4 regions of the Streptomyces sp. NPDC048523 genome follow, and region 1 is predicted to be linked to each of the others. Evidence: riboswitches for the same ligand, from Rfam matches in the RefSeq annotation. Region 1 holds a riboswitch; each other region holds the start of a gene.

Region 1 (7,360 bases):
CGCCGGACTCCTGCTCGAACTCCAGGGCCACGGCGGCGAGTTCCTGGAGGTTCTCGATGCGGGTCTCGTCCTGCGGGTCGGTGGAGGCCTGCAACTCGGCGAGATAGCCGGTGCGTTCGAGGACGGCTTCCAGGACGGTCGCCGGGCCCGCGCCGGACTCGACGATCGTCCGGAGCTCCTCCATCAGCACGTTGAACCGCTTCACGGCGTTGGTGGAGCGCGCGGCCATGCCGTACGCCTCGTCGACGCGCTTGAGCGCCTGCGGGAAGCTGATCTTCTCGCGCTGGGACAGGGCGTCGATCATCGCCTCGGCCCGGTCGCCGATGCCGCGCTTGGGGACGTTGAGGATCCGGCGCAGCGGCACGGAGTCCTCCGGGTTGGCGAGGACGCGCAGGTAGGCCAGGACGTCCCGGATCTCCTTGCGCTCGTAGAAGCGGACGCCGCCGACGACCTTGTACGGCAGGCCGACGCGGATGAAGACCTCTTCGAAGACACGGGACTGCGCGTTGGTCCGGTAGAAAACGGCGACATCGCCGGCCTTCGCGTCACCCGCGTCCGTGAGGCGGTCTATCTCGTCGGCGACGAACTGCGCCTCGTCGTGCTCGGTGTCGGCGACATAGCCGGTGATGCGCGCGCCCGCGCCGGCGTTGGTCCACAGGTTCTTGGGGCGGCGGGACTCGTTGCGCTCGATGACGGCGTTGGCGGCGGTGAGGATCGTCTGGGTGGAGCGGTAGTTCTGCTCCAGGAGGATCGTCGTCGCGTCCGGGTAGTCCTCCTCGAACTGGAGGATGTTGCGGATGGTCGCGCCGCGGAAGGCGTAGATCGACTGGTCGGCGTCACCGACGACACAGAGCTCGGCGGGCGGCAGGTCGTGCTCGCTCGGCGGCACGTCCACCGGGTGCTCGGTGGTCCCGACCAGCTCCCTGACCAGCGCGTACTGCGCGTGGTTGGTGTCCTGGTACTCGTCGACGAGGACATGCCGGAAGCGGCGGCGGTAGTGCTCGGAGACGTCGGGGAACGCCCGGAGCAGGTTGACCGTCGTCATGATCAGGTCGTCGAAGTCGAGGGCGTTCGCCTCGCGGAGGCGCGACTGGTACATGGCGTAGGCCTGGGCGAGGGTCTTCTCGAAGCCGTCGGTGGCCTGCGCGGCGAAGTCCTCCTCGTCGATCAGCTCGTTCTTCAGGTTGCTGATCTTGGCGCTGAAGGACTTCGGGGGGTAGCGCTTGGGGTCGAGGTCCAGATCGCGGCAGACCAGGGCCATGAGCCGCTTGGAGTCGGCGGCGTCGTAGATCGAGAAGGAAGAGGTGAACCCGAGCTTCTTCGACTCCCTCCGCAGGATCCGCACGCAGGCGCTGTGGAAGGTCATCACCCACATCGCGTTCGCGCGCGGGCCCACGAGCTGCTCGACGCGCTCCTTCATCTCGCCCGCGGCCTTGTTGGTGAAGGTGATCGCGAGGATCTGGCCCGGGTGGACATTGCGCTCGCCGAGCAGGTGGGCGATGCGGTGGGTGAGCACCCGGGTCTTGCCGGAACCGGCGCCGGCCACGATGAGCAGCGGGGTGCCGGAGTGCACGACGGCCGCGCGCTGGTTCTCGTTCAGCCCCTCCAGGAGTGCGGCCGGGTCCACCACCGGGCGCGGGGCTCCGTCGCGGTAGTAGGCGTCCCGGTCCGGGGGCACGTCGAACTTCCCACCGAACAGGTCGTCCGGAACGGGTTCCGGCACGTGGTCGTCCTCGGGCGGCGGCGGGGGCTCCTCCGCATGCCCGCGAGGGGCCTGGAGGTCCGCCAGGAAGCTGTCGTCAAAGAGGCTGCTCATCGCTCTCCGAGTCTAGGGTGCCCCACTGACAGCCCGCCGCCGCCCTAAGAACATCCATCCTCCCGTCACGGTCCGTGACGGGTCCCGGACCGATGTGCCGTGCCCAGAGCGCCAGGAACGGCGAACACCCCCTCACCACGACAGATCATCCCGAATCCCCGCCGTGGAGCGACGCCCGCGATGAAGGTCACGAAAATGTATCGGGCATATCGACCACCAACCTTCACACGGGCCACACCCGTTGGCTACCGTTCCGGTCAGGCCGTACGACCCTCTCCGGCGAACGTCGCCGGGCCGCACGGCCTCCGCCGAGTCCGCAGGCGCCGCCGCGCGCCCGGAGCCGGGGACCCACCGAACCCGGGGTGAATCGGCCGACTCCCGCCTACGGGAGCGCCGTAGGGCAACCCTTCCCGCCCCACCCCGACAGCTGACCCGGTAGGCGGAGCACGGAAGGAGTCGCCTCCCTTGGCGTCGCACCGCAAGTCGCGTCCCGTCGGTACGCGCGTAGCAGGCATACGGACCCCGGCCCTCGCGACGGCCGCCCTCACCTCCGTGGCCCTGCTGTCCCAGTCGGCGAACGCCGCGCCGGGCGATGACAAGCCGAGTCTCGAAGAGGTCGAGAAGAAGGTCGACGACCTCTACCGCCAGGCCGAGTCGGCGACCGACACCTACAACGCGGCCAAGGAGAAAACGGCCAAGCAGCGCAAGCAGGTCGAGACGCTCCTGGACGACGTCGCCCAGCGCACCCAGAAGCTCAACGAGGCACGCGAGGAACTCGGTTCCTTCGCCGCGGCCCAGTACCGCACCGGTGCCGCCGCGCCCGACACGGCGACCTTCCTGCTCGCCGACACCCCGCAGGACTACTTCGACCAGACGCAGCTGATGGGCCGCTTGACGAGCCGCCAGAAGGGCGCGGTCGACGACTACGTCTCCGAGCAGTCCGCGACGATGAAGAAGCGCCAGGAGGCCTCCCAGAGCCTTCAGGCGCTCACCGACACGCAGAGCAACCTGAGGACCGCCAAGGCGACCGTCCAGAAGAAGCTCGCCGACGCGCGCGGGCTGCTGTCGGAGCTGACCGCCCAGGAGAAGGCGCGCCTCGCGGCGATCGAGAAGCGCGAGCAGCAGGAGGCGGCCCGCAAGGCGGCGGAGCTGGCGCGGCAGCAGGCGGCGGCGGAGAAGGCCGCCCAGGAGACCGCCCAGAAGGCCACCGGCCCACAGGAGAGCACGTCGACGGCGGCCGACTCCTCGTACGCCACCAGGGCCGCCAAGGCCCTCGCCTTCGCCCGCGCGCAGATCGGCAAGCCGTACGTCTGGGGCGCCACCGGCCCCGACTCATACGACTGCTCAGGGCTCACCCAGGCCGCCTGGAAGGCCGCCGGCGTCGACCTCCCCCGCGTCACCTACGACCAGGTCGGCGCCGGCACCACGGTCTCCCTGGCCGACGCCCAACCCGGTGACCTGGTCTTCTTCTACGGCGACATCAGCCACGTCGGCCTCTACATCGGCAACGGCATGATGATCCACGCCCCCAAGCCGGGCGCGTACGTCCGCGAGGAGTCGATCTACTACGACGGCGAGTCGGGGATCCACAGCGTGGTGCGCCCCGCCTGAGGCCGTCGCGGCGGGGCGGTCGGCTCCGCCCGTACCGCGGTCAGGTCCACAGCACCGCGATGAAGATGTTGGCCGTGGTCAGCGCGCCGACCAGGCCGAACAGGCTCTTGTCCACCTTCTCGTCGTCCCGTTTCACATAGACGAGGCCGAGGATCACGATCAGCAGGGCCAGCTTCACGCCGATCTTGATGTTGTTGACGTGCTGGTCGTCGGCCTGGTTGAGGCCGACCAGGATCATCCCGGTGACCAGCATCGTCGCGGCGCCGTGCAGCATCGCGGGGACGAACCGGGCGGTGCCCCGGCCCATCGCCTTCATCTGGGTGAGGAAGCCGCCGAGCAGCGCGGCGATGCCGATGATGTGCAGGCCGACGAAGAGATGGATGAGTACGTCCATGAGGCCGGAGCCTATGCCGGGGCCCGAGGGGCACGCGCACCGGGCCCTGTGGGTGGATCTCGCATATATGCGGCCCTTAGCACTCCACGTCGGCCGTGCGCCCCGGAATCGCTACTTCGGTCAGCGCACCGCGCGAAGGCGACGGCGCCACCCCGGCATCACGGTCACCTTCGGTCACCGGGCGGTCCTCTGGCGGCAGTTCCGCACAACGCGTTACCTCCCGGACACGCTCAGGTTTAGCGTCCTCCCTCAGGTGACCGGCTCCCCACCGCCGCCCGGGCCAGGGGCGGCAGTCGGCCACCACCGCCGAGAAAGGTCCGGCGGCGGCCTGCTCCCCCTGTGCGGGCCGTCGCCGGACGCGCACACCGCCCCGGGCGGGTCGTACGGCCGCTCACCCCTGGCGTTCGTACGTCCCTGAGCCTCGGGGCGGGCGATCGCAGGAAAGGACGTGCAGTCCACGTGGCAGCGCACCGCAAGCCCCGCAGCCGCTCGGCCGGCGGCCATACGGTCCGTACGGCAGCGACCATCGCCCTCGCGGGGGCGGCGACCGCGACGGGCTTCGACGGGATCGGACACGCCGAGCCGCAGCTCACACCGGCGCAGGTCGAGGCGAAGGTGGACCAGCTGTACCAGGAGGCCGAGTCGGCCACCGAGAAGTACAACGGCGCGAAGGAGAAGGCCAAGGCGGCCGAGACCCGGCTGGAGAGCCTGCGGGACCAGGCGGCCCGCAGGACGGAACAGCTCAACGAGGAGCGGGACGCGCTGGGTTCGATGGCCGCGGCGCAGTACCGCGGCGGCGGCCTCGACCCCGCGATGCAGCTCGCGCTCACCGACGACCCCGACCGGTACCTGGACAGCGCCGAGTTCGCCGAACGAGCCGGTAACCGCCAGGCCGCCTCCGTGGCGAACGTACGCCGGCAGCTGCGGGAGATCGAGCAGCTGCGCGGGGCCGCGCACATCGAGCTGGCCTCGCTGAAGTCGCGCCAGGCGGAGCTGAAGCGCCACAAGAAGACGATCACCGGCAAACTGGGCGCGGCCCGCCGTCTGATGTCCCAGCTGCCGGCCGAGGAACGGGCGGTGCTCGGCGCCGACGGGGACCGCGCCTCACGGGCCGCCACGGGGGCACGCGACGAGCTGACGTCCCCCGGCGCGGCCACTGCGACGGCCCCCAACTCCCGCGCCGCAGCGGCCGTTTCCTACGCCTACGCCAAGCTCGGCAGCCCCTATGTCTGGGGCGCCACCGGTCCGGACGCCTTCGACTGCTCGGGGCTCATCCAGGCCGCCTACCGCTCGGCGGGCATCTCCCTGCCCCGCACGACCTACGCCCAGATCGACGCCGGCCGGCGCGTCTCCCGCTCCGAACTCCTCCCCGGCGACCTGGTGTTCTTCTACTCGGGCATCAGCCACGTCGGCATGTACGTCGGCGACGGGCAGATGATCCACGCTCCGAACCCGTCGGCACCGGTGCGGGTGGCGCCCATCGACCAGATGCCGTTCGCGGGCGCCACGCGCGTGGTGTGAGCGTCAGACCAGCCGCCGCGCCGTCGCCCACCGGGTCAGCTCGTGACGGTTGGAGAGCTGGAGCTTGCGCAGGACCGCGGAGACATGGGACTCGACCGTCTTCACCGAGATGAACAGCTGCTTGGCGATCTCCTTGTAGGCGTAGCCGCGCGCGATGAGCCTCAGCACCTCCCGCTCGCGCTGGGTGAGGCGGTCGAGGTCCTCGTCGACCGGCGGGGCGTCGGTGGAGGCGAAGGCGTCCAGGACGAAGCCGGCCAGGCGCGGCGAGAAGACGGCGTCGCCCTCCTGGACGCGGAAGACGGAGTTGACGAGGTCCGTGCCGGTGATCGTCTTCGTCACATAGCCGCGCGCACCGCCCCGGATCACTCCGATCACGTCCTCGGCCGCGTCCGAGACGGACAGGGCGAGGAAGCGGACGGGCTGCTCGGCGTCGGCCATCAACGGGGCGCACCGGCGCAGCACTTCGACTCCGCCGCCGCCCGGGAGATGGACGTCGAGGAGAACGACCTCGGGACGGGTCGCGGTGATGACGGTGACGGCCTGGTCGACGTCGGCAGCCTCCCCGACGACCTCGACGCCGGTCTCCTCGGTCCGGCCGATCTCGGCCTGGACGCCCGTACGGAACATGCGGTGGTCGTCGACGAGGACCACGCGCACCCGGCGCTCGGCCGCGCCCCCGGTGACCTCCGTCGTGCCATTCGCCTCGTCGCTCATGACGTCTTCTCCGCCCTCTCCATCTCCAGCTCGACCTCCGTGCCGCCGCCCGGCACCGCGCGCAGCCGGGCCGTGCCGCCATGGCGCTCCATGCGGCCGATGATCGATTCTCTGACACCCATCCGGTCGGCGGGTATCGAGTCGAGGTCGAAGCCGGGGCCGCGGTCCCGGACGGACACGAAGACCGTCCTGCCCTCGACTTCGGCGTAGACCTGTACGGCGCCACCCTCGCCACCGTACTTGGCGGCGTTGACCATCGCCTCACGCGCGGCCTGCATCTGTGCGCCGGTTCTCTCGTCGAGCGGGCAGTCGCCGACGACCACGACCTCTATGGGAACGCCGTGCTTGTCCTCGACCTCGGCCGCGCTGCGCCGCACGGCGTCGCCGAGGTCCGTGGGTTCGTCGGCCTCGTCCTTGCCGGTGCCCTCGGGTTTGTACAGCCAGGTGCGCAGGTCGCGCTCCTGGGCGCGGGCCAGGCGCCGCACCTCGCTCGCGTTCTCCGCGTTGCGCTGGATCAGGGTCAGGGTGTGCAGCACCGAGTCGTGGACGTGGGCCGCGACCTCCGCGCGCTCCTGGGCACGGATGCGCATCAGGCGCTCCTCGGAGAGGTCCTGGGTCATGCGGACGAGATACGGCCCCGCGAGGAGCGTTATCCCGACGAGGACCGCGAGGGCCGCCTGGAGGACCGAGCCGAGGTGGGCGGTGGAGCCCTGGAGGACGAAGACCCCGGAGACGCCCGCGGTGACGAGGAGGACTCCGCCCGCGGCGCGCAGCAGCGTCAGGGTGCGCCGGCGGCGGCCCACCTCCATCCAGCGGGCCCGGCGGGCGTTGTCCGCCTGGCGCCAGACGAGGGCGACGCCCGCGCCGACCAGGACGGCCGGCCAGAGGTAGGCCTTGGCGCCATTGCCCACCTTGACATTGCCGACGAAGACCATGGCCACGACGACCATGAGCAGCAGGGCCACGATCTGGCCCTTGTCCGGACGCCGGGCGACCAGTCTGCGGCGGCCGTCCGGCGAGGTCTCGGTGGTGACCAGGGACGGGGGCTTCTGGCCGCCGACCCCGCCGATGCCGAGCGGCACGAAGAACCAGAACGCGGCATACAGCAGCGCGCCGAGCCCGTCCGCCATGAACAGGCCGACGAAGACGAGCCGCACCCAGATCACGGGCAGCCCGAGGTGCCCGGCGAGCCCCCGCGCCACACCACCCAGCCAGCGTCCGTCGCTGCTGCGGTAGAGCTTGCGCGGCGGCCGCGGTTCGACGAGGGGCGCTGCTGCGGCTTCCGGCATGCCATCGATGGTCAC
Region 2 (7,360 bases), on a different contig from region 1:
GGACACCACGCACCGGCTCGGCCCGGGCGACAGCGCGCACTTCGACTCGCTGACCCCGCACCGCATCGCCGCCGAGGACCCCGACGGCGTCGAGCTCCTGTTCGTCCACACCCTGCTGCAGAGTCCCACGGCCACGCTGTGCCTGGGCCCCACCCCCGGAGAGACGCCATGAGCGACATGGAAGAGAAGTTCCCCCGCGCCCTGTGGGTGCGCCTCATCATCTATCTCGCGGTCGGCCACATCTTCGCGGCCTTCGTCTTCCTGCTCTTCGAGGTGGGAGCCGGGCAGTAGCGGCCCTACGCGCAGCTCAGTCGAGCAGACGCTCCCGCAGCCGCTCACGGATCTCGGGGGTCAGGCCGAGGCCCTTTTCCAGATACGCCTCGACGCCGCCCCACGTCTCCTCGATGGTCGCGAAGGCCGCCGTCAGATACTCGGCGCGTGCCTCGAACAAGGGGCTGAGCAGCTCCATGACCTCGGGGGAGTAGGCGTCGGCGGAGGTGCTGGTGCGCCGCACCTTGTAGCGGCGGTGCTTGGCGTTCGACTCCAGGTAGTCGGCGATGATCGCCTCACGCTCCACGCCCAGGGCGAGCAGGGTCACGGCGACGGCCAGACCCGCGCGGTCCTTGCCGGCCGCGCAGTGCATGAGGGCGGGCACGCTGTCCTCGGCGAGGGAGTGCAGCACCTGGGAGTGCTGGGCGGTGCGCTCCTTGATCATCGTGCGGTAGGAGTTGGTCATGCGCTCCGCGGCCTTGCCGTCACCGAGGAGCTCACGCAGCTGCTCTATGTCGCCGTCGCGGACCATCTTCCAGAACGAGGTGCCCTCCGCGGGGTCGCTCAGCGGCAGGTTCACATTGGTGACGCCCGGCAGGTCGACGTCGGGGCCCTCCAGCTTCTGGTCCGCCGCGTTGCGGAAGTCGAAGATCGTGTGCAGGCCGAGCGAGGACAGGAAGGCCGCGTCGTCCTCCGTCGCGTGCGCGAGATGGCCGCTGCGGAACAGCACCCCGTACCGCACCCGCCGCCCGTCCGCCGTCGGCAGCCCGCCCACGTCGCGGAAGTTGCGCACACCTGCCAGCTCGGGTTCGGTCGACGGGATCTGCTGCGTCACGGGGGGTCCTCCCAGCCAGGTTCCGCCGGCGCGGCTCGCCGGCGGAGGCACGCTCTCGACGATACGACATGGATTCCTGGGGCAATGAGTTGTCCACAGGGCCGGCAACGACTTGTCCACAGCCGTTGCCACCAGGGCCGGTGCCCGCTGATGATGTTGGTGCCTGAGTGCACCTGTTGGCACCTGTTCGAATCTGTGAGGAAGCGCCATGCTGGAGATCGCCGAGAACGGCCGTACGTGGATTCTGTCCGGGCCGGCCAGCAGTTACGCCCTGCACCTCACCGCCGAGGACGAGCTGCTGCACCTGCACTGGGGTCCGAGGATCACCCGGGCCGACGCCGAAGCCCTCGCCGTCCGTCCGCTGCCCGAGTACTGGCCCTTCGAGTCCCCGCTCGACGGACGCGAGGAGTACCCCGTCGAGGGCGGCCCCCGCTTCACCCGCCCCGCCCTGTCCGTGCGCACCGACGAGCGGCGCGGCACCGAGTGGAGCTTCGAGGCGTACGACACCGAGGGCGACGAGCTGCGGCTGCGGTTCCGCGACGGCGGTCTGGCCATCACGCTGCACTACCGGATGCGTGACGACGTCCTGGAGCGCTGGGTGATCCTGGACAACCAGGGGCAGGACCCGGTCGAGCTGCTGCGCGCCGACTCCGCCACCTGGACCCTGCCGGACCGCGAGGACGGCTGGCGGCTGTCCCAGCTGCACGGCCGCTGGGCCGCCGAGTCCCTGCTCACCCGGACCCCCCTCACCTACGGCGAGAAGGTCATCGGCAGCCGCCGCGGCCACACCGGGCACCAGCACCTGCCGTGGGTCGCCCTCGACACCGAAGCCACCGAGGAGCACGGCGAGGTCTACGGCGTCGCCCTCGGCTGGTCGGGGTCCTGGCGGATCGCCGTGGCGCAACTGCCCGACGCGCGCGTGCAGATCACCGGCGGCGCCGGATACGACGACTCGGGTCTGCTCCTGCTGGCGGCCGGGGAGTCCTTCACGACGCCCGTCTTCGCCGGACTCTGGAGCGACGGCGGCTTCGGCGGCGCGAGCCGCACCTGGCACGCCTACCAGCGGGCCCACGTCATCCCGCACGCGGACCAGGACCGACCCGTACTGTTCAACTCCTGGGAGGCCACGAACTTCGACATCTCCGAGGAGCAGCAGCGCACCCTGGCGCGACGGGCCGCGGCGATGGGCGTAGAGCTGTTCGTGGTCGACGACGGCTGGTTCGGTGCCCGCACCAGCGACCGGGCCGGGCTCGGCGACTGGACGCCCAACCCCGACCGCTTCCCCGCCGGCCTCAAGCCGCTCGCCGACTACGTGCGCACGCTCGGCATGCAGTTCGGCATCTGGGTCGAGCCGGAGATGGTCAACCCGGACAGCGAGCTGTACCGCGCCCACCCGGACTGGGTGCAGTACCAACCGGGACGGAAGCGGACGGAGCTCCGCAACCAGCTCGTACTGAACCTCGCGCGCGAGGACGTCCAGGAGTACCTGTGGGAGCGGCTCGACGCTCTCCTCTCCTCGGCCCCGATCGACTATGTGAAGTGGGACTTCAACCGCTGCTTCACGGACGCGGGCTGGCCCGGTGAGTCCTACCCGCAGCGCCTGTGGGTGGACCATGTGCGCGGCTTCTACGCCCTCTTGGACCGGTTGCGGGAGGCCCACCCGGGCGTGGCCTTCGAGTCCTGCTCGGGGGGTGGCGGCCGGATCGACCTCGGGGTGCTCAGCCGCACCGACCAGGTGTGGACCTCGGACAACACCGACCCGCTCGACCGGCTCGCCATCCAGCACGGCTTCAGCCAGATCCATCCCGCGCGTGTGATGGCCGCGTGGGTGACCGACAGTCCCAACACCCAGCTCAACGACCGGGTGAGCTCGCTGCGGTTCCGGTTCGTCAGCGCGATGGCCGGGGTTCTGGGGGTCGGCGGGGACCTCGCGGAGTGGACCGAGGAGGAGCTCGCCGAAGCCGCTCGGTGGGTGGGTCTCTACAAGGAGATCCGGCCGGTGGTGCAGCGCGGCGACCTGTACCGGCTGCGGCCTCCGCAGGGCGGGCTGAGCGCGGTGCAGTACGTCCTCGGGGACGAGGCCGTCGTCCTCGCCTGGCTGCAGGCGCAGAAGTACGGTGAGCCCGCGCCCTCGCTGCGGCTGCGCGGGCTCGACCCGACAGCGTCGTACGAATGCCTCGAAACGGGCGAAGTACACCGAGGGGGCGTATTGCTTCATCACGGACTCCGTACCGGTGTGCGCGGTGACCTCGATGCGACGGTTATCCGACTGCGTCGCATCTAGGGCTTGTGCCCGAATTGGCAGGTTCTCTCCCAACTCCTTTCGGCTTGAGGGTTCCTGTGAATTCGTGACGTGAGCAGCGTCATATTCGTGACGGTGTGTCGCCCGTCATGTTCACGTAATTCGCAGGTTTCTCAAGGGGATTCGGGTCGGGTGAAGGGCGTCCGATTCACGCAGGGTGACCGGTAATTCTCATACGGGATCAACAGGAACGCAGGCACAGGGAACCCTTCACTTGTCCCTTTGCGTCTTGCTCGCTTACGTTCACCCCCGATCCGGTCGGACGCCCAATCCTGCCGCCGAGCGGATTCCCCACACTCACCCACCCGTGCAAGGCAGGAGCGGGGGACCCACAGGTAGAACCGCCTGTTCCGGTCTCCGGAACGGCTTGGGGTTAAGGCGCGTCCAGGCGCGTCCGGGCATCTCCAGCCCGCACCCGACAGCTCACCTCGCAGGCGCCGGAGAGGAATTCGTCATGCCCGCGAAGGGTAAGCACCGCCGTCCGAAGTCTCAGCGCTTCACCCGCTCGATCGCCGTCGCCGGAACCGGGGGCGCCGCGCTCGCCCTCCCGCTCATAGGGGCCACCGGCGCGCACGCCGCCACTCCCCAGTCCGTGCCGGAAAAGGCCGTTCAGTCGCTTCCGGTCACGCAGAAGTCCGCCGAAAAGGCGGCCGCGAAGAAGACCTCTACGGTGCGCACCTATTCGGTGCGCGTCGGCGACTATCTCTCGAAGATCGCCGATGAGCAGAACGTCAGCGGTGGTTGGAAGAAGCTGTACGCCGACAACCGTTCGGCGATCGGAGACGACCCGTCGCTGATCCACCCCGGTCTGAAGCTCTCGATCGGCAAGAAGGTCAAGGCGAGCACGACGAAGACCCAGTCTTCCTCTTCGTCCTCGGCGAAGACCGAGAAGGCCGAGTCGAAGAAGTCCTCCGCGAACTCGACGGCCGCCACCCAGAGCTCCGCCGCCACCAGCTCCAGCGGCTACACCCTTCCGGTCACCGGCGCCACGATCGGCACCGGCTACCGCGTGGCGGGCAGCATGTGGTCCAGCGGCTACCACACCGGCGTCGACTTCGTCGTCCCGACCGGCACCTCGCTCAAGGCCGTGGCCGCGGGCACGGTCGTCTCCGCGGGCTGGGGCGGCGCCTACGGCAACCAGGTCGTCATCAAGCTGAACGACGGCTACTACGCGCAGTACGCCCACCTGTCCCAGCTCTCCGTCTCGGCCGGCCAGACCGTGACCGAGGGCCAGCAGATCGGCCTCTCCGGCGCGACCGGCAACGTCACCGGCCCGCACCTGCACTTCGAGATCCGCACCACGCCGGACTACGGCTCCGACGTGGACCCCGTCGCCTACCTCCGCTCGAAGGGTGTCGCCGTCGGCTGACGCCCCCCTGTGCCACTGAAGGCCGGACCCCGATCCCCGGGTCCGGCCTTCGGTGTTTCCTCATGATCACTTCGTTGCGTTCTTGTGGCGGATGCGCTCGGGGCGTCGACAGGGGGAGGAAGGGCGCGGCACAGTGAACTCTCCAGCCGAGTAAGCGCTTTCTGGGATCCTCGTCTCTTCAGGGTCCTCGTCCCTAGGGTCCTCGTCCCTAGGGTCCTCGTCCCTTCACGGAAGGAACCGTCCGTCATGACGACCACGCGCAGAGCCTTCGGGGCCCTCGCCGCCGGCGCCGCCCTGGCCGCCCTCGCCCCCGCGGTCACCGCGAGCGCCTCGCCCCGACACCGCCGCCTCATCGCTCACGACGACTTCCGCCACGGCCTCGGCCGCTGGGCCGTCGAACTGGAGCAGGGCGGCACGGTCACCGCGCGGCGCGGGGTCCTGGAGGTCGATGTGCCGGCCGGTGCGACGATCTGGTTCAGGCAGCCGCTCGAAGGGCCGTACGTCCTGGAGTACACCGCCACACCCGTGTCCGCGGGCGGGGTCAACGACCGGGTGTCCGACCTGAACAACTTCTGGAACGCGGTCGACGTCCGGTCTCCCCACGACCTCTTCGCCACCCACCGGGGCGGGGCGCTCGCGGAGTACGACTACCTGAAGACGTACTACTCGGGCTACGGCGCCAACTACAACACCACGACGCGGCTGCGCCGTTACGTCGGAGAATCCGGGGTACGGCCCCTGGTCCACGACTACACCGAGCCGCTGCTGGTCGCGAACGAGCCGAACCGGGTGCGGATCGTCTCCGACGGCTCCACCGTGCAGTGGTGGAACAACGGGCGGCTGGTCTTCGACTACACCGACCCGCAGCCGTACACGCATGGGCACTTCGCGTTCCGGACCACCTGGAGCCACTTCCGGATCAGTGACTTCAGGGTGTGGCGGTCGCAGCGTCAACATTCCTCATGAGATGCCTATTCCTGGTTTGGCCAACACTTTAGGAGTGGCTTATCTCACCGACCGTCAAGTCCTTCTTACGGTCGCGTAGGTCACATTCGAAGGTGAATCATGAACGGCTGTGGCAGACGATTCGAAGAACGACAGCAGCTCAGTGATCGGGTCGTACGTGGCGGTGGGGGACAGCTTCACCGAGGGCGTCGGCGACCTCGGCCCCGACGGGGCATTCGTCGGCTGGGCCGACCGGTTCGCGGTGCTTCTCGCGGACCGGCGGCCCGAGGGCGACTTCAGGTACAGCAATCTCGCCGTACGCGGGAAGCTCCTCGACCAGATCGTCGAGGACCAGCTTCCGCAGGCCGTCGAACTGGCACCGGACCTGGTGTCGTTCTGCGCCGGCGGCAACGACATCCTCCGGCCCGGTACCGACCCCGACGAGGTCGCCGAACGCTTCGAGCGGGCCGTGGCCCGGCTCACCCAGGCGTGCGGCACGGTCATGGTGACGACCGGCTTCGACACCCGTGGTGTGCCCGTGCTCAAGCATCTGCGCGGCAAGATCGCCACGTACAACGGACATGTGCGGGCCGTCGCCGACCGGTACGGGTGCCCGGTGCTCGACCTGTGGTCCCTGAAGACCATCCAGGACCGGCGGGCCTGGGACGGCGACCGGCTGCACCTCTCCCCTGAGGGGCACACGCGCGTGGCGCTCCGTGCGGGACAGGTGCTGGGACTGGAGGTGCCGGCGGATCCCGACCAGCCCTGGCCGCCGCTTCCCCCGCGCGGGCCGCTGGACGTGCGGCGGGACGATGTGCACTGGGCCCGGGAGTTCCTGGTGCCGTGGATCGGGCGTCGGCTGCGCGGCGAGTCCTCCGGGGACCACGTGACGGCCAAGGGCGTGCTGTCGCCGGATGACATCAAGAGCCGGATCGCTCCGGTGGCCTGAGTCGTGTGCGAGACCGGTGCCGGGCGGGGCGGATCTCGCCCGGCGGCCGCCGTGAGGCCCTCCACCTGGCCTTCGTGAGGCCCTTCGCCTGGCCTTCGTGAGGCCCTCCACCTGGGCGCCGGCCCGCGTATCGCCGCTACCCGGACCTCGTGCCGTCCAGGCCGAGTTCCCGTGCCAGGGCCTCGTCCACCCACTCCTGGGCCCGGGACCTGGCCACCGCGCCCGCGTAGGACGTCAGTTGGACGGCCAGACCGTCCAGGAGGGCGGTGAGGCGCAGAGCGGTGGCTTCCGGGTCCGGGCAGGAGAACTCGCCCGCGGCCACGCCCTCGGCGATCACCTCCGTGAGCGCCGCCTTCCAGCGTCTGTCCAGGTCACGGGTGACCTCCTGGAGCGTCGGCTCACGCAGGGCCACCGCCCAGCCCTCGATCCACAGCCGCCAGCCCTTGGCCTGGCCCGTCGGGGCGTACCAGCGCACGGCCGACCGGAGCCGGCGCAGGGCGCTCGTGCGGCGGCCGAGAAGCTTGCGCAGATGGGCCAGGTCGTCCTCGGCGGCGTAGGTGAACGCGGCGGCGACCAGCTTCTCCTTCGTGGAGAAGTGATAGAGCACCAGGGCGTTGCTCACCCCGAGCGCCGAGGCCACGTCGGCGATCCTGACGGCCGCCACGCCCCGAGCCTCGATCTGCTCGATGG
Region 3 (7,360 bases), on a different contig from region 1:
ATAACGTCACGTACGTCCTGTACATTTTTTACAGACAGCCTGCCGCGAGGAGGGGTACGCGATGACCCGACCCACCGCACGTCACGTCCTGCCCGAGTTCCATGAGCGCACGAGCTACGGGCACACGACGACGGATCCGTACTCGAAGCTGCTGGAGGAGCGGATCGTCTTCCTCGGGACGCCGATCGACGACACCTCGGCGAACGACCTGATGGCGCAGTTCATGTACCTCGAGTACCAGGCCCCCGACCGGGACATCTCGCTGTACATCAACTCCCCCGGCGGCTCGTTCGGCGCGATGTCGGCGATCTACGACACGATGCAGTACGTCAGTTGTGACGTGGAGACGACATGCCTCGGCCAGGCCGGCTCCTCCGCGGCGGTGCTGCTGGCGGCGGGCACGCCGGGCAAGCGGTCCGTCCTGCCGGGCGCCCGGGTGGTGATCCACCAGCCCGCGCTGAGCGAGCCGGTGCAGGGGCAGGCCGGCGATCTGGCCATTCAGGCCGACGAGTTGGTCCGGGTGCGGGCCCGCCTGGAGGAGATGCTGGTCCGGCACACCGGCCGCAGCCCCGAGCAGGTGAGCGCGGACATCGAGCGCGACAAGGTCCTGGACGCGCGGGGCGCCGTGGACTACGGCCTGGCGGACGCGATCGTCCCGAGCCGCAGGCCCTCCCGTACCGCGCCGGGCGCGAGGTGAGCCGTCGATGGTGCCTGACCTTCCACCGCTGCCCGCGCTCACGCGCGCCGAGGGTGAACTGATCGACCGTTATCTCGACGTGGTCGACCTGCTGGGCCGGATCAACCCGGCCCGGCGCGAGGACACCTACGGCGGACTGCGCGCGGCGCAGGCGCTGGTGAGCAGGGCGACCGAGCTGCGCGACGCGCTCGTGCTGATGCACAGCAGGGGTGAGCGCGAACTGCACGCCGCGACGCTGGCGCGGGCGCTGCGGGTCCTGGACGGCGAGCGGCGTACGGCCCGGGTCACCGTGCCTCCGGGGCCCGACAGTTGACGAGGCGTCCGGAGCTGAGTCGAAACGGACCAAACGACGTACCCCCTATTGGAGGAGGCGCGGCTCCTTTTTTGCGAGCGTCGGAGTTGCACAACGCGCCTGTTTCGGGACCGGAATGAGACCCTTCCGTGCTGGTCCGGGGGTCTGTGAACCCCTCGACACCCCTTCCTTCGAAGGGGTGTCCACCCAAACGGGTGAGTGGTGAGTAACACCACAAATCAACGGTTCCGTTGGGCTTTTCGCACTTCCGTGCGCCAAGATCCCTGTCTGACGACAAGCCCCCGCCGCAGTGGCGGGGCGATCCGGGCGGACGCCGAGTCCTGCCGCCGCCCGGATGACCGGTCGACAGAAGTGGATCGGCAGGAGTGGAGGACCCAAGCACGACGGGTCGCCGGAACGGTCACGCCATGACCGCGCCGAGTGTCCCTTGGGGTGAAGCCGCGTCAGCGGCCGGGCAACTTCGCCAGCCCGAATCCGACAGGTCATCCTTCACAGGCGGCTGACGAAGGGTTGCGCATGACTGCGCTCAATCGTGTCCCGTCGCTGATGGTCCGGGCCGGTACGGCCTCGGCCTTCGCCATCGCCGCCGTGGGCGGCTCCGTCGTGGTCCCGGGCCTCGCGCCCGACGCCGCGGCCGCGACACCTGCGACGAAGGCACTCAAGGTAGCGGCCTCCAAGAAGGGCTCGCCGTACAAGTACGGCGCCACAGGGCCCCGCCGCTTCGACTGCTCAGGGCTCACGCTGTACTCGTTCAAGAAGGCGGGCAAGAAGCTCCCGCGCACGGCGGCCCAGCAGTACAACAAGACCCGCCACATCGGCGTGGGCAGCCGCAAGGCCGGCGACCTGGTGTTCTTCCACTCGGGTTCGAACGTGTACCACGTCGGCATTTACGCCGGGAAGGGAAAGATCTGGCACGCCCCGAAGACCGGGGACGTGGTGCGACTGCAGAAGATCTGGACGAAGAGCGTCTGGTACGGCCGGGTCAAGTGACCCCGAGGGGGCGGCGGCGACCTGACCTCCCGCCGCCCCCTCGGGCTTCCGAAGCGCAGGACGGCACAGCCGCCCCGATGCCTCCGTCGGCGCAAAGCGAGGTGGTCAGACCGCGAGCAGCGGCTCGGCCAGGAGCATCACGCCGAGAACCGTCAACGCGCCTCCGGTGACCCCGCCGACGGCCCGGGCCGCCCGCGGCCGGCGCAGCCACCGCCCCAGCCGGTCCACGAGCACGGCTACCGCCGGGAACCACACCAGCGCGAGAGCGACCACGATCAGCGCGAGCAGCAGCGTCCTGGGCAGCGTGGAGCTCCCCTGGGGCACGAACTGCGGCAACAGGCTGAGGAAGGTGATGGGGACCTTGGGGTTGAGCGCGTTGGTGACGAAGCCCTGCCGCAGGGGACGTACCGCCACGTCGGCCTCGACGACGGTCTGCGTGCCGGTCCGCCGCAGCTCCAGCAGGGTCCGTACACCCAGGTACAGCACATAACCCCCGCCCAGCAGTTGAAGCGCCCGGAACAGCGCGGGCACGGCCGTGAGCACCGCGGCGACCCCGGCCACCGCGAGCGCCGTGTGGACCAGTAGCCCGGCCACGACGCCGAGCGCACAGACGACCCCGGCCCGGCGGGAGACCAGGGCGTTGCGTACGACGACGGTGAAGTCGGCGCCCGGCATGGCGACCATGCCGGCGGCGATCCCGGTGAAGGCGACGATCTGTCCGTTCATGCGGACCAGCCTGCCGCGCCGGAGCCTTCAGCAGGTATGTCGAATAACCTGGGTTTCCCTTAAGCACTCCTTTAGGCAGGCCTCGCCATGTACGACCCGGTCCGCCTCGCCGCCCTGGTCGCCGTCGCGGAGGCGGGCTCGATCACCCGGGCCGCCGAGCGCCTCGGCTACACCCCGCCCGCCCTCTCCCAGCAGCTGGCCAAGCTGGAGCGGGAGGCGGGTACCGCTCTTCTCGTACGGCATCACCGCGGCACGCGGCTCACCGGTGCGGGCGAGTTGCTGGTGGCGCGGGCCAGGCGGGTGCTGGACGAGCTGGACCGGGCCCGGCACGAACTCGCCCGGCTGACCGGCCTGTCGGGCGGCACGCTCAGGCTGGGCACCTTCCAGACGGCGGGCATTCAGCTGCTGCCGCCAGTGCTGAGCACGTTCCGCCGGGCGTACCCGGACGTGGAGCTGTCGGTCGCCTTCCACGAACCCACGGCCGGGATCACCGCGGTGGCGGCCGGTGAGATCGACCTGGCGCTGACGCACGCCTATGAGCCGGGCGAGCCCCCCGCCCTCCCGGCCACCCTGAGCGCGGAACCGCTGCTGACCGAGGAGCTGGTCCTCGTGACTGCCCCCGGGCATGCCCTGGCGGGCGGCTCGACGCGGCTGCCGCTGGCGGAGCTCGCCGGTGAGCCGCTGATCAGCATGGCGCCGGATCATCCGGCCCGGCGGGAGGTGGAGGCGGTGCTGGCCCGGATCGGGACCACACCGTCGGTGCTGGTGGCGACCCCGGGATACGCCCTGGTGTGCGCGCTGGCCAGCGCGGGGCTGGGGGTCGGGGTGGTGCCGGAGATGGTGGCTCGGACGGCGGCCACTCCGGTGGGCACGCGGCTGCTGGAGGCCGGCGCGTTGCGCCGTACGATCTCGGTCGTCCACCGGACCGGCGAGGCGGCACCCGCGGCGGACGCCTTCCGGGCGCTGCTGCGGGGAGCGTTCGGCCGCGCGCGGCCGGTATGAGCTCTCCTACGGCTCCTGCTGCCCCGCCGCCGTGACCGGCTGCACCGGAACCGTCCACGGGAGTTCGACGGAGACGGTCTTGCCGCCTTCCCGGGTGGGCCTGACCCTCAGCTTGCCGCCGTACTCGGCGGCGAGCCAGCGGATGATCACCATCCCCCGCCCGTTGTCCTGCTGGACCGCGGCCGGCAGCCGCTTGGGGAAACGGGGGTGGCTGTCGGTGACCCCGATGCGCAGTTGTTCGTCACGGTCCAGCTCGATGTCCACCGTGAAGGTGGGTGACTGCCCGAAGGTGTGCTGTACGGCGTTGGTGGTGAGTTCGGAGACGATGAGCCGGACGGTCTCGGCGGTGTCCGTGGTGGACGGCAGCCCCCACTCCGCCAGTGTGCTCAGGACATAGGTGCGGGCCGCGGAGACCGAGGCGGGTTCGCTCGGCAGAGTGACGGATGCTTCCAGGTGGTCTGCCATGGCGACGTCGTCCCTTTCCCACGGGACCGGAGTCCGACACGGTGCGGATGGTTCGAGTACGGTCCCGGACTGGTGGTTCATCGTCAGAGTGCCATCACCGCGGCTGCGACGGGTGCCGATCCACCAAGATGTGCATATATCTGTCGCTCGAAGCGGTGAACTCTGCGACGCGAGACCGTATTCGGGCGGCTCGTAGGGAGTAAGGAGTAGCGCCATGCAGCACGGCCCCGCGGTGCGCCGGCGGAAACTGGGCGCCGAACTGCGTGCGCTGCGCGCGAGTGCGGGGCTCACCAGCGGTGAGGCCGCCCGGCTCGTGGGCTGGCACCAGTCGAAGGTGAGCCGCATCGAGACCGGTGCCAGCGGGGTGAAACCGGCCGATGTGCGGTTACTTCTCGACGCCTACCGCGTCGGGGACGCGAATCTGCGGGAGCTGCTGATGGTATTGGCGGGCTCCGAGGAGAGCGGCGGCCGGCACCACTGGTGGCACGCGTACCGGGGTGTCCTGCCGCCGACGTACCGGGACTTCATCAGTCTGGAGGCCCAGGCGAGCGCGATGCGCACGCTGGAGACCTCGGTCGTGCCCGGGCTGCTGCAGACGCCCGAGTACGCCCGCGCGGTGACCCGGGCCGCGGTCGACGGCCTCGACGACGAACGTCTCGACGCACTGGTCAAGGTACGGCTGGCCCGGCAGGACATCCTTCGCGCCCAGCCGCCTCTGGAGTTGAGCGCCGTCCTGGACGAGGCGGTGCTGCGGCGGGAGGTGGGCGGCCCCGAGGTGATGGCCCGGCAGCTGAGGAGACTTCTGGAGGCGGCGCGGCTGCCCCAAGTGCGGCTGCAGGTACTGCCGTTCACTGCCGGGGCGCATGTGGGTATCACCGGGCCTTTCGTAATCTTCTCATTTTCGCGCACTTCTGATCTGGACGTGGTTGTTCTCGACCACTTGACGAGTAGCCTCTACCTCGAACGGAAAGAAGACCTCCAGGCCTACACCGAGGCCTTCAACACCCTTCAGGCCCACGCCCTTTCGCCCGAGGAGTCGTTGGATTACCTCGCCGGGATGGGTGACGGCGCGTAAGGAGGCACCATGTCCGCACTGCCTCGGAACGTAACCACCGCTACGGAACTGCCCGAAGTGCGCTGGCTGCGCAGCAGCTACAGCACCGGGGCGAACAACTGCGTCGAGACGGCGAGGCCGTCGGCCGGGCCCTGTGCCGGGCTGCTCGCCGTACGCGACTCCAAGAATCCGGAGGGACCCGCGCTGCTCTTCTCCCCCGAGAGCTGGGCGGGCTTCACAGCCGCGTTCTGACCGTCGGTCCACCGGGAGCACGGCCGTGTCACGCCGACTCATGGTCGTGTTTCACCGATCACCCGCACAGCGCGTTCGATCTGCTCCTCGGAGAGGTCCGCGCGGGCGGTCAGCCTGAGCCGTGAGATGCCGTCGGGCACGGACGGGGGCCGGAAGCAGCCCACGAAGAGCCCGGCGGCACGGCAGTCGGCCGCCCACTGAACGGCCTCCTCCGGGGAGGGCGCGCGCACCGAGACCACCGCGGCGTCCGGAGGTACCGCTTCCAGACCCGCGGCGGTCAGGCGTGCGTGCAGTCCGGTCGCCACCTCGCGCGCGCGTGCGGCCCGCTCGGGCTCACGGCCGAGCAGCCGCAGGGCAGCGAGGGCGGCTCCCGCCGACGCGGGTGCCAGACCGGTGTCGAAGATGAACGTCCGTGCCGCGTTGACCAGGTGTGCGACGACCCGTGCGGGGCCGAGGACGGCACCACCCTGGCTGCCGAGCGACTTGGACAGCGTGACCGTGACGACCACGTCGTCGGCGCCCGCGAGTCCCGCCGCCTGCGGGGCGCCGCGGCCGCCGGTACCGAGCACACCCAGGCCGTGGGCGTCGTCGACGACCAGGCCCGCGCCGTGCTCCCGGCATGCCTCGGCGAGGCCGGCCAGGGGCGCCGCGTCGCCGTCCACCGAGAAGACCGTGTCGGACACGGCGATGGCCGGGCCGTCGTGCGTGCCGAGCGCCTTGCGCACCGCGTCCGGGTCGGCGTGCGCGACGACCTGGGCCGTGCCGCGGGCCAGCCGGCAGCCGTCGATGAGCGAGGCGTGGTTGCCCGCGTCGGAGACGATCAGCGAGCCGTGCGGCGCGAGCGCGGTGACGGCGGCCAGGTTCGCGGCGTATCCGGAGGAGAAGACGAGCGCGGCCTCGAAGCCGCAGAATTCGGCCAGTTCGCGCTCGAGTTCGGTGTGCAGCTCGGTGGTTCCGGTGACGAGCCGGGATCCGGTGGCGCCACCGCCCCAGGTCCGCGCGGCCGCCCCGGCCCCTTCCACGACCTCGGGATGGCGGGCCAGGCCCAGGTAGTCGTTGCTCGCGAGATCCAGCAACGGCGAGTCGGCCGGACGCGGCCGCAGGGTCCGTACGAGTCCGGCCCGCCGGCGCGCCGCCGCCTGCTCGTCGATCCAGCCGAACGCCATGGGTCCTCCGGGGCTTTTGTAGACAACGGACAGACCCTAGCGGCAGGAAACGCTACCTACGGTGTGGCAATACCCACACGTCACAGCGGGTGTGTTGTGCGATCCCTACCTTGGCCCGGAGCGGGTTCGTAGGACAGGATCGGCTCTCATGGACCTGCTGAACACGCTGGTGGACAAGGGGCTTCGGCGCGAGCTGCCGACCCGCGAGGAGGCGCTGGCCGTGCTGGCCACCTCCGACGACGACCTGCTCGACGTGGTGGCCGCGGCCGGAAAGGTGCGCCGGCACTGGTTCGGGCGCCGGGTGAAACTCAACTATCTCGTCAACCTGAAGTCCGGGCTGTGCCCCGAGGACTGCTCGTACTGCTCGCAGCGGCTCGGCTCCGAGGCCGGCATCCTGAAGTACACCTGGCTGAAGCCGGAGCAGGCCTCCCAGGCCGCGGCGGCCGGTCTGGCGGGCGGTGCCAAGCGGGTCTGCCTGGTGGCCTCCGGGCGCGGTCCGACCGACCGTGACGTGGACCGGGTCGCGGGCACCATCAAGGCGATCAAGGACCAGAACGAGGGCGTCGAGGTGTGCGCCTGCCTGGGTCTGCTCTCCGACGGCCAGGCCGAGCGGCTGCGCGAGGCCGGCGCGGACGCCTACAACCACAACCTCAACACCTCCGAGTCGACCTACGGCGACATCACGACCACGCACA
Region 4 (7,360 bases), on a different contig from region 1:
CACGCTCATCGAGAAGGGCTGGGCCATGCGCACGAGGGCGTCGTAGATCGACGCGTCGCCGTGCGGGTGCAACTTGCCCATGACCTCGCCGACCACGCGGGCGCACTTCACATAGCCGCGGTCGGGGCGCAGGCCCATCTCGTTCATCTGGTAGACGATGCGCCGGTGCACCGGCTTGAGGCCGTCGCGGGCGTCGGGGAGCGCGCGGGAGTAGATGACCGAGTACGCGTACTCGAGGTACGAGCCCTTCATCTCGTCCACGACGTCGATGTCGAGGATCCGCTCCTCGTACGAGTCGTCGGGCGGCGGGGTCTTCGTGCTGCGGCGGGCCATCGCTGCCGGCTCCTCTTTTCTGGTCGCTCGCCTACGGGTCGCTCACGTCGGCCCTTTGGCTCACTCTTGCTGAAGCGTGAACGGGTCTGCGCGGACCATTGTGGACCGCGGCACTGACAGTCCGGGCCAGGGCCCGGCCGGGCCGCCCGGCCCGGCAACGGCACAGCGCCTCCGTCACGGTTGCCCGCAGGCTACGCGATCCGCTGTGGGCGTACGCGCTCCGGGAACTTCGCCGAGGGTCCGCACGCTTGCATACAGTGGCAGGACCGGCAGGAAAACCGCGGTTTCCACGACCGCGAACGCGATCGAAGGGACGTACATGCCCATGGGTCACACGGCCACAGACCAGGCAGGCACCGGGGGCCTGACAGCGACCGAGCACCGCCTGGCCAACGGGCTGCGGGTGGTGCTCTCCGAGGACCACCTGACCCCGGTCGCGGCGGTGTGCCTCTGGTACGACGTCGGCTCGCGCCACGAGGTCAAGGGGCGTACCGGCCTTGCTCACCTTTTCGAGCACTTGATGTTCCAGGGCTCCGGACAGGTCAAGGGCAACGGGCACTTCGAGCTCGTCCAGGGCGCGGGCGGCTCGCTCAACGGCACCACCAGCTTCGAGCGCACCAACTACTTCGAGACCATGCCGACCCATCAGCTGGAGCTCGCCCTCTGGCTGGAGGCCGACCGCATGGGCTCCCTGCTGGCCGCCCTCGACGACGAGTCGATGGAGAACCAGCGCGACGTCGTCAAGAACGAGCGCAGGCAGCGCTACGACAACGTCCCCTACGGCACCGCGTTCGAGAAGCTGACCGCGCTCGCGTACCCGGAGGGTCACCCCTACCACCACACCCCGATCGGTTCGATGGCCGATCTGGACGCGGCCACGCTGGAGGACGCGCGCGCGTTCTTCCGCACCTACTACGCGCCCAACAACGCCGTCCTGTCGGTCGTCGGCGACATCGACCCGGAGCAGACGCTCGCCTGGGTCGAGAAGTACTTCGGCTCCATCCCCTCGCACGACGGCAAGCCCGCGCCCCGTGACGGCTCCCTGCCCGAGGTCATCGGCGAGCAGCTGCGCGAGGTCGTCGAGGAGGAGGTCCCCGCGCGCGCGTTGATGGCGGCCTACCGGCTCCCGCACGACGGCACCCGCGAGGCGGACGCGGCCGACCTCGCCCTCACCGTCCTCGGCGGCGGCGAGTCCTCCCGCCTCTACAACCGGCTCGTACGGCGCGACCGTACGGCCGTCGCGGCCGGCTTCGGCCTGCTGCGCCTGGCCGGTGCGCCCTCCCTGGGCTGGCTCGACGTGAAGACCTCCGGTGACGTCGAGGTGCCGGTCATCGAGGCCGCCATCGACGAGGAGCTCGCGCGGTTCGCCGCCGAGGGTCCCACGGCCGAGGAAATGGAGCGCGCCCAGGCCCAGTTGGAGCGCGAGTGGCTGGACCGGCTCGGCACCGTCGCGGGCCGCGCCGACGAACTGTGCCGTTACGCCGTCCTGTTCGGCGACCCCCAGCTCGCCCTGACCGCCGTGCAGCGCGTCCTGGAGGTGAGCGCCGAGGAGGTGCAGGAGGTCGCCAAGGCCAAGCTGCGCCCCGACAACCGCGCGGTGCTCGTCTACGAGCCCACCGCCCCGGCCGAGATCGCCCAGAGCGCCGAGGACGCAGAGGGCGCCGACGACCCGGACTCCGCGGCCACCGTGGAAGCGACCGACGAGAACGAGGAGGCGGCCAAGTGACCGAGCTCGCCGCGATGGAATTCCACCCGCAGCCGCAGGCGGGCGAGCCCAAGGTCTGGGCCTTCCCCGCCCCCGAGCGCGGGAAGCTCGACAACGGCCTCACACTGCTGCGCTGCCACCGGCCCGGCCAGCAGGTCGTCGCCGTCGAGGTGCTCCTGGACGCGCCCCTGGACGCCGAGCCGGTCGGCCTGGACGGTGTCGCCACGATCATGGCGCGCGCGTTCTCCGAGGGCACCGACAAGCACTCCGCCGAGGAGTTCGCCGCCGAGCTGGAGCGCTGCGGCGCCACCCTCGACGCGCACGCCGACCACCCGGGCGTGCGCCTCAGCCTCGAAGTACCGGCCTCCCGCCTCGCCAAGGCCCTCGGTCTGCTGGCCGACGCGCTCAGGGCGCCCGCGTTCGCGGACAGCGAGGTCGAGCGGCTCGTCCGCAACCGCCTGGACGAGATCCCGCACGAGCTGGCCAACCCGTCCCGTCGCGCCGCCAAGGAGCTCTCCAGGGAGCTGTTCCCGGCGGACTCGCGCATGTCGCGCCCGCGCCAGGGCACCGAGGAGACCGTCGAGAACATCGACTCCGCGGCCGTACGCGCCTTCTACGAGAAGCACGTGCGCCCCGCCACCGCGACCGCCGTGGTCGTCGGCGACCTCACCGACATCGACCTGGACGCGCTGCTCGCCGACACCCTCGGCTCCTGGACGGGGTCCACGGCCCGGCCGCGCCCCGTACCGCCGGTGACCGCCGACGACACCGGCCGGGTCGTCATCGTGGACCGCCCTGGCGCCGTCCAGACGCAGCTGCTGATCGGCCGTATCGGCGCCGACCGGCACGCACGCGTGTGGCCCGCGCAGGTGCTCGGCACGTACTGCCTCGGCGGCACTCTCACCTCCCGCCTGGACCGCGTGCTGCGCGAGGAGAAGGGCTACACCTACGGCGTACGGTCGTTCGGCCAGGTCCTCAGGTCCGCCCCGGACGGCTCGGGCGCCGCGATGCTCGCCATCAGCGGCTCGGTCGACACCCCGAACACCGGTCCCGCCCTGGACGACCTGTGGAAGGTGCTGCGCACGCTCGCCGAGGGCGGTCTGACCGACGCCGAGCGCGATGTCGCCGTACAGAACCTCGTCGGTGTGGCACCGCTCAAGTACGAGACGGCCGCGGCCGTCGCGAGCACGCTGGCCGACCAGGTCGAGCAGCACCTGCCCGACGACTACCAGGCGACCCTGTACCAGCAGCTCGCCGCGACCGGCACCGTCGAGGCCACCGCGGCCGTCGTGAACGCCTTCCCGGTGGACCGGCTGGTGACGATCCTGGTCGGCGACGCGGCCGCCATCAAGGAGCCCGTCGAGGCGCTCGGCATCGGCGAAGTCAAGGTCGTGACGGCCGAGTAGCGGGACCCCGGCCCCAGGGGCCCTGGTGACGCAAGCGTCACCAGGGCCCCTGGATGTCCGAATTGGGCAGGAGGTTGCCTGTCTGCCCTGTGGGATGCGCTACAAATCCCGTGATCGGTTTGGGGATTGAAAGTGGCCCCGCTTAGCGTCCTCTGGGCTGTCCGTCAGGCACTGCGCCGCGTCCGCGGCACCGGACAGCCATCGCCGAGTCCCCGCATGGCGCGAGCCAGGGGAGCCGGGGACCCAACCATGCGTCCCTGGGGTGAATCGGACGCCCGCGCACCGCGAGGGGGTCCGTAGGAGACCTTCCTGCTCCGAACCCGTCAGCTAACCCGGTAGGCGAGAAGGAAGGAAAGGACCGGCCACCACATGGCGTTCACCTGCGCCACCGGGAAGCACCGTCGTCCCAGCCGTATGAAGCGCACCACCGCCCGCGCGGCGGGCGTCGCGGCCCTCGCCACCACCGGCGTCATCGGCACCATCGCAGCCCCGGCGTTCGCCGCCGACAACTCCGTCGAGCAGACCGGTCTCATGCCCGTCGTCAGCGTCGGAGAGTCCCTCGCCGACCAGCTCGACGCCCAGGCCGAGGCGCAGGCGCAAGCCGCCGCGCAGAAGAAGGCGGCGGCGGAGGCCAAGCGCAAGGCCGAGGCGCGCGCCAAGGAGATACGCGAGGCCAAGGAGCGCGCCGCCCGCGAGGCCGAGCGCAAGCGCCTCAACCGCTTCGTCGCCCCGATCTCCGGCTCCTACGTGTCCACCGGCTACAAGAGCGGTGGCTCCCTGTGGTCCTCCGGCAGCCACACCGGTGTCGACTTCCACGCCGCGAGCGGCACCTCGGTCCACGCGGTCGGCCGCGGCACGGTCGTGGAGACCGGCTGGGGCGGGTCGTACGGCAACCAGATCGTGATCAGGATGGCCGACGGCACGTACACCCAGTACGGCCACCTGTCGTCCATCGGCGTCTCGGCCGGCCAGTCGGTCACCCCCGGCCAGCAGATCGGCCTCTCCGGCGCGACCGGCAACGTCACCGGCCCGCACCTGCACTTCGAGGCGCGCACCACCCCCGAGTACGGCTCGGACATCGACCCCGTCGCCTACCTGCGCTCGCACGGCGTGAACGTCTGACGACCCACCGCGCGATCTCCGCGAGGCCCCGGCTCCCCGAGCCGGGGTTTTCGTCGTTTCCGGGGCCCCGTTGTCCAAAAAATATCCCCGGATTCCGGTCCGCCGTCGGAAATTCCCGCTCATTGCAATAGAGTCACTGAACACACGTCAATCGGCGACGTTTCACGGGGATTAAGACGGAGGTCGGACATGCGTATTCCGGCGCACTCGGTATGCACGGCGATCCGGGACGACATCGTCGCCGGTGTCCACGAGCGCGGGAGCCGGCTCACCGAGGAACTGCTCGCCCGCCGCTACGGCGTCTCCCGGGTCCCGGTCCGCGAGGCCCTGCGCACACTGGAGGCCGAGGGCTTCGTGGTGACGCGGCGGCACGCGGGCGCGTGTGTGGCCGAACCGACCGAGCAGGAGGGCGCCGACCTCCTGGAGATGCGCATGCTTCTCGAACCGCTCGGCGCCTCCCGGGCCGCCCAGCGGCGCACCGAGGCCCATCTGAAGGTGCTGCGCGGCCTGGTCAGGCTGGGTCAGGAGCGGGCCAGGCGCGGCAACAGCGACGATCTGCGCTCGCTGGGGGGCTGGTTCCACGAGACGCTCGCGCAGGCCTCCGGCAGCCCCGCGCTGACCTCGATGCTGACCCAGCTGCGCCACAAGATCGCCTGGATGTACCTCGTGGACGCGCCCGCCAACCCGGTGGAGTCCTGGGCGGAGCACGGCGCGATCGTGGACGCGGTGGCACGCGGGGACGGCGAGCGCGCGCGGGCGATCACGGCGCTGCACACCGAGCGCTCGAGCGCGGTGCACCGGCTGCGGTTCACCTCCGGGCAGGACCGCGCGGACCGTGTGAGGACCTCGCAACATCCTGTAAACGTGACAGGTCTGCGGCATTAACACGGGCACCGTATACAAAGGGGTGGGAATTCGAGGGGGAGTATTTCCGCTGCCCGTAAAAGGGAAATGCGAAGGGCCCGCCCGGTAATTCGGGCGAGCCCCTCGGTGCTTTTAAGGCACCGTCCCTCAGACGGTCTCGGGAAGCTCCTCGAGCCCCTCGGCGACCAGCTTCGCGAGCCGGTCGAGGGCCGCGTCCGCGCCCTCGGCGTCGGAGGCGAGGACGATCTCCTCGCCGCCCTGGGCGCCCAGGCCGAGAACGGCCAGCATGGAGGCCGCGTTGACGGGGTTGCCGTCGGCCTTGGCGATCGTCACCGGGATACCTGCGGCCGTGGCGGCCCGGACGAAGATGGAAGCGGGGCGGGCGTGAAGGCCCTCGGCCCAGCCGACGTTGACGCGGCGCTCAGCCATGTGATGCTGCCCTTCGGTGTTCAGGGTTGTCTAGACCAGTTTCCCACACGTGAAGCGCCCCCGGACAGGACCTGAGGTTCCTGCCGGGGGAGTGGTCGGACCGCGGCCTCGGCCCGACTTCCGTCCTTGCGCGTCCTCGCGTGTTCTCCACAGACTGCCTCGCGCCGTTGTCGTACGCGAGCCGTACTCTGGGGCCCATGCAGAGCGCGTCGGACCGGCACGAGTACCCCGCCCACTGGGAGGCCGACGTGGTGCTGCGCGACGGCGGCACCGCGCGCATCCGGCCCATCACCGTCGACGACGCCGATCGCCTGGTCAGCTTCTACGAGCAGGTCTCGGACGAGTCGAAGTACTACCGCTTCTTCGCGCCCTACCCTCGCCTGTCCGCCAAGGACGTCCACCGCTTCACGCACCACGACTTTGTGGACCGGGTGGGACTCGCCGCCACGGTCGGCGGCGAGTTCATCGCCACCGTACGCTACGACCGCATCGGCGCCGACGGCATGCCCGCCACCGCCCCCGCCGACGAGGCCGAGGTCGCGTTCCTGGTCCAGGACGCCCACCAGGGACGGGGCGTCGCCTCCGCCCTCCTCGAACACATCGGGGCCGTCGCCCGCGAGCGCGGCATCCGGCGCTTCGCCGCCGAGGTGCTGCCCGCCAACGTCAAGATGATCAAGGTGTTCACCGACGCCGGGTACACCCAGAAGCGCAGCTTCGAAGACGGCGTGGTGCGCCTGGAGTTCGACCTGGAGCCCACCGACCGCTCGCTCGCCGTGCAGTACGCGCGCGAACAGCGCGCCGAGTCGCGGTCCGTGCAGCGGCTGCTCACCCCCGGCTCCGTCGCCGTGGTGGGCGTCGGACGCGCCCCGGGCGGTGTGGGCCGCAGCGTGCTCGGCAACATCAGGGACTACGGCTTCACCGGCCGCCTGTACGCCGTCAACAAGGCGTTCCCCGAGGACCAGAAGGACCTCGACGGCATCCCCGCACACCGCTCGGTGCGGGACATCGACGGCCCCGTCGACCTCGCGGTCGTCGCCGTACCGGCCGAGCATGTGCCCGAGGTCGTCGCCGAGTGCGGGGCACACGGCGTGCAGGGACTCGTCGTGCTCTCCGCCGGGTACGCCGAGAGCGGCCCCGAAGGGCGCGAGCGCCAGCGTGAACTCGTGCGCCACGCACGCGCGTACGGCATGCGGATCATCGGCCCGAACGCCTTCGGCATCATCAACACCTCCGCGGACGTCCGTCTCAACGCCTCACTGGCCCCCGAGACCCCCCGCCCCGGCCGGATCGGCCTGTTCGCCCAGTCCGGCGCCATCGGCATCGCCCTGCTCTCCCGGCTGCACCGGCGCGGCGGCGGGGTCACCGGCGTGACCGGCGTCTCCACCTTCGTCGCCTCCGGCAACCGCGCGGACGTCTCCGGCAACGACGTCCTGCAGTACTGGTACGACGACCCGGACACCGACGTCGTCCTCATGTACCTGGAGTCCATCGGCAACCCGCG

What was found. Region 1 has a riboswitch for cyclic di-AMP ahead of ACGFWE_RS17535 (NlpC/P60 family protein). Riboswitches for the same ligand answer to the same signal wherever they lie in the genome.
Positions count from the first base shown of each region.
Region 2: another riboswitch for cyclic di-AMP. It lies ahead of ACGFWE_RS04960 (peptidoglycan DD-metalloendopeptidase family protein); the one in region 1 lies ahead of ACGFWE_RS17535 (NlpC/P60 family protein).
Region 3: another riboswitch for cyclic di-AMP. It lies ahead of ACGFWE_RS21220 (C40 family peptidase); the one in region 1 lies ahead of ACGFWE_RS17535 (NlpC/P60 family protein).
Region 4: another riboswitch for cyclic di-AMP. It lies ahead of ACGFWE_RS33490 (M23 family metallopeptidase); the one in region 1 lies ahead of ACGFWE_RS17535 (NlpC/P60 family protein).

Region 1 covers NZ_JBICWQ010000003.1:366,577-373,936, reverse strand. The annotation lists gene pcrA (DNA helicase PcrA) at 1-1,816, opposite strand, end outside; cyclic di-AMP (ydaO/yuaA leader) riboswitch at 2,128-2,273, shown strand; gene ACGFWE_RS17535 (NlpC/P60 family protein) at 2,282-3,427, shown strand; gene ACGFWE_RS17530 (hypothetical protein) at 3,468-3,821, opposite strand; gene ACGFWE_RS17525 (NlpC/P60 family protein) at 4,281-5,342, shown strand; gene ACGFWE_RS17520 (response regulator transcription factor) at 5,346-6,056, opposite strand; gene ACGFWE_RS17515 (PspC domain-containing protein) at 6,053-7,360, opposite strand, start outside.
Region 2 covers NZ_JBICWQ010000001.1:1,081,538-1,088,897, reverse strand. The annotation lists gene ACGFWE_RS04980 (XRE family transcriptional regulator) at 1-172, shown strand, start outside; gene ACGFWE_RS04975 (DUF6126 family protein) at 169-291, shown strand; gene ACGFWE_RS04970 (tyrosine-protein phosphatase) at 308-1,105, opposite strand; gene ACGFWE_RS04965 (alpha-galactosidase) at 1,314-3,389, shown strand; cyclic di-AMP (ydaO/yuaA leader) riboswitch at 3,696-3,857, shown strand; gene ACGFWE_RS04960 (peptidoglycan DD-metalloendopeptidase family protein) at 3,862-4,776, shown strand; gene ACGFWE_RS04955 (DUF6250 domain-containing protein) at 5,023-5,742, shown strand; gene ACGFWE_RS04950 (SGNH/GDSL hydrolase family protein) at 5,885-6,670, shown strand; gene ACGFWE_RS04945 (TetR/AcrR family transcriptional regulator) at 6,807-7,360, opposite strand, start outside.
Region 3 covers NZ_JBICWQ010000004.1:53,047-60,406, reverse strand. The annotation lists gene ACGFWE_RS21230 (ATP-dependent Clp protease proteolytic subunit) at 62-697, shown strand; gene ACGFWE_RS21225 (hypothetical protein) at 705-1,010, shown strand; cyclic di-AMP (ydaO/yuaA leader) riboswitch at 1,312-1,523, shown strand; gene ACGFWE_RS21220 (C40 family peptidase) at 1,527-2,000, shown strand; gene ACGFWE_RS21215 (LysE family translocator) at 2,106-2,726, opposite strand; gene ACGFWE_RS21210 (LysR family transcriptional regulator) at 2,814-3,728, shown strand; gene ACGFWE_RS21205 (ATP-binding protein) at 3,735-4,193, opposite strand; gene ACGFWE_RS21200 (helix-turn-helix transcriptional regulator) at 4,408-5,268, shown strand; gene ACGFWE_RS21195 (DUF397 domain-containing protein) at 5,278-5,499, shown strand; gene ACGFWE_RS21190 (8-amino-7-oxononanoate synthase) at 5,538-6,665, opposite strand; gene bioB (biotin synthase BioB) at 6,814-7,360, shown strand, end outside.
Region 4 covers NZ_JBICWQ010000007.1:303,171-310,530, reverse strand. The annotation lists gene ACGFWE_RS33505 (DNA topoisomerase IV subunit A) at 1-333, opposite strand, end outside; gene ACGFWE_RS33500 (pitrilysin family protein) at 659-2,059, shown strand; gene ACGFWE_RS33495 (M16 family metallopeptidase) at 2,056-3,444, shown strand; cyclic di-AMP (ydaO/yuaA leader) riboswitch at 3,637-3,800, shown strand; gene ACGFWE_RS33490 (M23 family metallopeptidase) at 3,814-4,566, shown strand; gene ACGFWE_RS33485 (GntR family transcriptional regulator) at 4,756-5,451, shown strand; gene ACGFWE_RS33480 (HPr family phosphocarrier protein) at 5,578-5,859, opposite strand; gene ACGFWE_RS33475 (GNAT family N-acetyltransferase) at 6,057-7,360, shown strand, end outside.